Regions from separate parts of the Pseudomonas ekonensis genome, predicted to be linked through region 1. Evidence: predicted binding sites of a transcription regulator. Region 1 holds the regulator's gene; the other holds the start of a gene.
What was found. The regulator sigma-54, encoded in region 1, starts transcription at its own class of promoters, with help from an activator protein. The targets are predictions, from matches to a motif close to ANTGGCATNNANNTTGCTNT.
Positions count from the first base shown of each region.

Region 2: the regulator sigma-54 is predicted to act here: its motif matches at 1,193-1,212, upstream of flgB (flagellar basal body rod protein FlgB).

Region 1 is NZ_JAHSTS010000002.1:1,570,482-1,573,668, reverse strand. Features, by position in the region: gene ptsN (PTS IIA-like nitrogen regulatory protein PtsN) at 1-451, opposite strand, end outside; gene hpf (ribosome hibernation-promoting factor, HPF/YfiA family) at 463-771, opposite strand; gene KVG96_RS20285 (RNA polymerase factor sigma-54) at 845-2,338, opposite strand; gene lptB (LPS export ABC transporter ATP-binding protein) at 2,527-3,187, opposite strand, start outside.
Region 2 is NZ_JAHSTS010000001.1:942,683-945,869, forward strand. Features, by position in the region: gene KVG96_RS04325 (chemotaxis protein CheV) at 1-156, shown strand, start outside; gene cheR (protein-glutamate O-methyltransferase CheR) at 204-1,031, shown strand; gene flgB (flagellar basal body rod protein FlgB) at 1,255-1,662, shown strand; gene flgC (flagellar basal body rod protein FlgC) at 1,666-2,109, shown strand; gene flgD (flagellar hook assembly protein FlgD) at 2,125-2,850, shown strand; gene flgE (flagellar hook protein FlgE) at 2,881-3,187, shown strand, end outside.

The DNA of each region.
Region 1 (3,187 bases):
GCTCGTCCAGGACAACCTGATACAAGTCTTGGTTGCTGGCGGCGCGACGCAGTTTTTCGCGTACTTCCTTGCGGTCGAGCATGCTGGCGATCTGGCGCAGCAGCTCCAGGTGCGCATCGGTGGCGGCTTCCGGGACCAGCAGGACGAACAGCAGGTCGACCGGGGCGCCGTCGATGGCGTCGAAATCGATGGGGGCTTCAAGGTGCATCAGCGCACTGATGGGCGACTCGCAACCCTTGAGGCGGCAGTGCGGAATGGCGATGCCGTTGCCGAAGCCGGTGGAGCCGAGCTTCTCACGGGCGACCAGTGCCTCGAAGACATCTTGCATCTCCAGATCCGGCACTTCCCGGGCGATCAGGTTGGCAATTTGTTCGAGGGCTTTCTTTTTGCTGCCGCCCGGCACGTTCACGAGGGAACGGCCGGGGGTCAGGATACTTTCAAGTCGGATCATGGAGTGGGGGGTTATCGACCGGTAGCGCCCTGAAGGACTTTCTGGGTCTTTTCCTTATGCGTTTTGAGTTGGCGATCCAGTTTGTCGGTCAGGAGGTCAATGGCTGCGTACATGTCGTCATGTTCGGCATTGGCCACCACTTCCTTACCCGGCACATGCAGCGTGGCTTCGATTTTCTGTTTGAGCTTCTCGACGGTCATGATCACCTGAACGTTGGTGATCTTGTCGAAATGTCCCTCGATCTTCTTGAGCTTGGACTCGACGTACTCGCGCAGAGGGGCGGTCACTTCCAGTTGGTGTCCACTGATGTTGACTTGCATACAGCTTCTCCTTCGTTGCCAGTGCATAAAGCGGCAGGCGGGATAGCCTGCCACTGGAACGCTGTAACGTGGCTTACATCAACCGCTTGCGTTCGCTCGAAGGCGCGATCCCGAGGGATTCGCGGTACTTGGCGACGGTGCGGCGAGCCACCTGAATGCCTTGTGCCTCCAGTAAACCAGCGATCTTGCTGTCGCTCAACGGCTTTTTCTGATTTTCCGCGGCAACCAGTTTCTTGATGATCGCGCGGATCGCCGTGGACGAGCATTCGCCGCCTTCGGAGGTGCTGACGTGGCTGGAGAAAAAGTATTTCAGCTCATAAATGCCCCGGGGGGTATGCATGAACTTTTGCGTGGTCACCCGGGAAATCGTCGACTCGTGCATGCCCACCGCTTCGGCGATGTCATGCAGCACCAGGGGTTTCATGGCTTCGTCGCCGTACTCCAGGAAACCGCGCTGATGCTCGACGATCTGGGTCGCCACTTTCATCAGGGTCTCGTTGCGGCTCTGCAGGCTCTTGATGAACCAGCGCGCCTCTTGCAGCTGGTTGCGCATGAAGGTGTTGTCGGCGCTGGTGTCGGCGCGGCGCACGAACCCGGCGTACTGGGCGTTGACCCGCAGGCGCGGCACGGATTCCTGGTTCAGCTCGACCAGCCAGCGTTCGTTGTCCTTGCGCACGATGACGTCCGGCACCACGTACTCGGCCTCGGACGATTCGATCTGCGAGCCCGGGCGCGGGTTGAGGCTCTGCACCAGCTCGATGACCTGGCGCAGTTCGTCTTCCTTGAGTTTCATGCGCCGCATCAGCTGGCTGTAGTCGCGGCTGCCGAGCAGGTCGATGAAGTCGGTGACCAGGCGTTTGGCCTCCGTCAGCCACGGGGTCTTGGCCGGCAGCTGGCGCAATTGCAGCAGCAGGCATTCGCCGAGGTTGCGGGCGCCGATGCCCGCCGGCTCGAACTGCTGGATGCGGTGCAGGACGGCTTCGATCTCGTCGAGCTCGATGTCCAGCTCCGGATCGAACGCGTCGAGGATTTCTTCGAGGGATTCGTCGAGGTAGCCCTGATTGTTGATGCAGTCGATCAGGGTGACGGCGATCAGGCGGTCGGTGTCCGACATCGGCGCCAGGTTGAGTTGCCACAGCAGGTGGCTTTGCAGGCTCTCGCCGGCGGAGGTGCGGGTGGTGAAGTCCCACTCGTCGTCATCGTTGCCGGGCAGGCTGCTGGCGCTGGTCTGGTAGACGTCTTCCCAGGCGGTGTCGACCGGCAGTTCGTTGGGGATGCGCTCGCTCCATTCGCCGTCCTCGAGGCTGTCCACCGTCGGCGCCGTCTCTTGGTAGGCCGGTTCCTGGATCTCGGTGTTGGGCTTCTGTTCGGCGTTGTCGGCCATGGGGTCGGAATTGTCGAAGTCGTCGCCGTCTTCCTGGCGCTCGAGCATCGGGTTGGATTCCAGGACCTCCTGGATCTCCTGCTGCAGGTCCAGGGTCGACAATTGGAGCAGGCGGATGGCCTGTTGCAGCTGCGGCGTCATCGTCAGCTGCTGGCCCATTCTCAAGACTAGCGATGGTTTCATGGCAGGGGCTTAACACCTTATTTGCCGGCGCACATGCGCCATCCACTACAGGGCGCCGAGGCGCCAAACTTAAGCAAATTATATGCCTGAAACTGAAGTGTTTGCCTAGAGCGCTGTAACAATTAAAGCGCATAAAACCGCGCTCGAATCGATGCAGCGCAGGGGCGGCAGGGCGGCCACCTCAGCGCTTACAGGCGGAACTCGTGGCCCAGGTACACTTCCTTCACCAGGTCGTTGGCGAGGATGGTGTCCGAGTCGCCTTCGGCGATCAGCTGGCCGTCGTTGACGATGTAGGCCGTTTCGCAGATGTCCAGGGTCTCGCGCACGTTGTGGTCGGTGATCAGCACGCCGATGCCCTTCGCCTTGAGGTGGTGGATGATCTGCTTGATGTCGCCCACCGAGATCGGGTCCACACCGGCGAACGGTTCGTCGAGGAGGATGAATTTCGGTGCGGTGGCCAGGGCCCGGGCGATTTCCACGCGACGGCGTTCGCCGCCGGACAGGCTCATGCCGAGGTTGTCGCGGATGTGGCTGATGTGGAATTCCTGCAGCAGGCTTTCGAGTTCCTTGCGCCGGCCGGCCTTGTCGAGCTCCTTGCGGGTCTCGAGGATGGCCATGATGTTGTCGGCCACCGACAGTTTGCGGAAGATCGACGCTTCCTGCGGGAGATAGCCGATGCCGGCCTTGGCGCGGCCGTGCATCGGCTGGTGGCTGACGTCCAGGTCGTCGATCAGGACGCGGCCCTGGTCGGCCTGCACCAGGCCGACGATCATGTAGAAGCAGGTGGTCTTGCCGGCGCCGTTGGGGCCGAGCAGGCCCACGATCTGACCGCTGTCGATGGACAGGCTG
Region 2 (3,187 bases), on a different contig from region 1:
CAAAAGCTTCACATCATCCTGCATACTTCGTTGTCGGGTGTGTTCAATCAGGCGATGGTCAAGAAGGTCGGTGCCGATGACTTCCTGGCCAAGTTCCGTCCTGATGACCTGGCATCCCGGGTAGTCGACCGGATCAAAGCAGCAGATATCAGCTAGGGGCGTTCGCCCCTGGCGGTCAACACGATTTAAGAGGCGGCATCAATTTGTCTACGGGTAATTTGGATTTCGAACAGTTCCGGGTGTTCCTGGAGAAAGCCTGTGGCATCTTGCTCGGTGAAAACAAACAGTATCTGGTGTCGAGCCGTCTCAACAAACTGATGGAGCAGCAAGGCATCAAGTCCCTGGGTGAGCTGGTGCAGCGCATCCAGACCCAGCCGCGCAGCGGTTTGCGCGAGCAGGTGGTCGATGCCATGACGACCAACGAGACCTTGTGGTTTCGCGACACCTATCCGTTTGAGGTCCTCAAGAGCAAGGTGCTGCCCGAGGCGATCAAGGCCAGCCCCAACCAGCGTCTGCGGATCTGGTCGGCGGCCTGCTCGTCGGGTCAGGAGCCGTATTCGCTGTCGATGTCGATCGACGAGTTCGAGCGGACCAACATCGGCCAGCTGAAGATGGGCGTGCAGATCGTCGCCACCGATCTGTCCGGCAGCATGCTGACCAACTGCAAGACCGGCGAGTACGACAGCCTGGCCATCGGCCGCGGCCTGTCCGCCGACCGCCTGCAGCGTTACTTCGATCCGAAGGGACCGGGCCGCTGGGCGGTCAAGGCGCCGATCAGGAGCCGGGTGGAGTTCCGCTCGTTCAACCTGCTCGACAGCTACGCCAGCCTCGGCAAGTTCGACATCGTGTTCTGCCGCAACGTGCTGATCTACTTCTCCGCCGAGGTGAAGAAGGACATCCTGATGCGCATCCACAGCACGCTGAAGCCGGGCGGTTACCTGTTCCTCGGCGCTTCCGAAGCACTGAACGGGCTGCCGGACCATTACCAGATGGTGCAGTGCAGCCCGGGGATCATCTACCAGGCGAAGTGACCGGCACACGGCGACACAAGAAACGGGAGCCCGCGAGGGCTCCCGTTTTTTTGTGCCTGAAGCGGCAGAAAAGCGGCAGGCGGCGGAAACCCGTTGCCGCTTTTCTGGCATTGCCGCTTTGCCATTGGCCGGCAAAGCCCCGTAATCCGGGGCTTTCTTGACTTGGCATGCCGCTTGCTATGACCCAGTTACGAAAAACTCCGGTCACCTGAAGGTTCCCGACATGAGCATCAGCTTCGACAAAGCGCTCGGCATTCACGAAAAGGCCCTTGGCTTCCGCGCCCAGCGCGCCGAGGTGCTGGCCAACAACATCGCCAACGCCGACACCCCGAACTACAAGGCCCGGGACCTGGACTTCTCCAAGGTGCTGGAGGCCCAGAGCCAGAAGAACGCCAACGGCACCATCGCCCTGAACATGACCAACAGCCGTCACATCGAGGCCCAAGGCCTGGGCAACGGCGACGAGTCGCTGATGTACCGCACGCCGATGCAGCCTTCGATCGACCAGAACACCGTGGACGCTCAACTGGAACAGTCCAACTACGCGGAAAACGCGGTGGGCTTCCAGGCCAGCTTCACCCTGCTCAACAGCAAATTCAAAGGGCTGGTATCGGCCCTGCGCGGAGAGTAATCCATGTCCCTGTCCAGCGTTTTCAACATTGCCGGCAGCGGCATGAGCGCACAGAACACCCGTCTGAACACCGTGGCGTCGAACATCGCCAACGCCGAGACCGTCTCGTCGAGCATCGACCAGACCTACCGCGCCCGTCACCCGGTGTTCGCCACCATGTTCCAGGGCGGCCAGAGCACCGGCGGCAACTCCCTGTTCCAGAACCAGGACGCCGCAGGCCAGGGCGTGCAGGTGCTGGGCGTGGTCGAAGACCAGAGCAACCTTGAGGCGCGCTACGAGCCTAACCACCCGGCGGCCGACGCCAAGGGCTACGTCTACTACCCGAACGTCAACGTGGTGGAAGAGATGGCCGACATGATTTCCGCGAGCCGTTCGTTCCAGACCAACGCCGAAATGATGAACACCGCCAAGACCATGATGCAGAAGGTTCTGACCCTCGGTCAGTGATAAGGGGCGACTGCCATGAGCGTTACCGACACCACCAGCAGCCTGAGCATGAACGACATCCTGGCGAACTCGTCGAAGAAGACCAGTTCGACCGCCGATGGCATCGCTTCGGCCACCAACAGTTCGACCGGCGGCAAAGCGCTGGGCAAGGACGCGTTCCTGCAACTGCTGGTGACCCAGCTGAAGAACCAGAACCCGCTGGATCCGCAAGACAACAGCGCGTTCGTGGCCCAGCTGGCGCAATTCAGCAGCCTTGAAGGCATCACCACCCTCAACAGCACCGTCAGTTCGCTGGCCGGCAACTACAACTCGTCGCAGGCGCTGCAGGCCTCGTCGCTGGTGGGGCGCAACGTGATCGTGCAGACCAACACGGTCCAGCTCGACGATCCGAGCAAGGGCATGACCGGTTCGGTCAACGTCCCGTCGTCCATCGCCGGCGGCACCGTCACCATCACCGACAGCACCGGCAAGACCGTGCGCACCATCGATCTGGGCAGCCGCGCCGCAGGCAATGCGAGCTTCACCTGGGACGGCAAGGACAAGGACGGCAACCTGGTCACCGCCGGCACCTACACCGTCAAGGCGAACGCCCCGATCAACGGCACGGCGACGGATCTGGCGACCTACCTGCCGGCCACCGTCAACAGCGTGACGATCAGCCAGACCGGCGGCGAGCTGATGCTCAACCTGTCCGGCAAGGGCACCGTCGCCCTGTCCAAAGTACAAACCATTGGTATATAGAGCCGACCCACCGGCACAAAGGAGTGAAACATGTCTTTTAACATCGGCCTCAGCGGTCTCTATGCAGCCAACAAGCAACTGGACGTGACCGGCAACAACATCGCCAACGTCGCGACCGCCGGTTTCAAGTCGTCCCGCGCCGAATTCGCCGACGTCTACTCGTCGACCCGCCTGGGCAGCGGCAGCAAGGTCATCGGCAACGGCGTGCGCCTGGCCAACGTGTCCCAGCAGTTCACTCAAGGTGACATCAACAACACCGGCAACGTGCTGGACATGGGCATCAACGGCTCCGGTTTCTTCACCCTGAGCAACAACGGCTCGATCTCCTACACCCGTG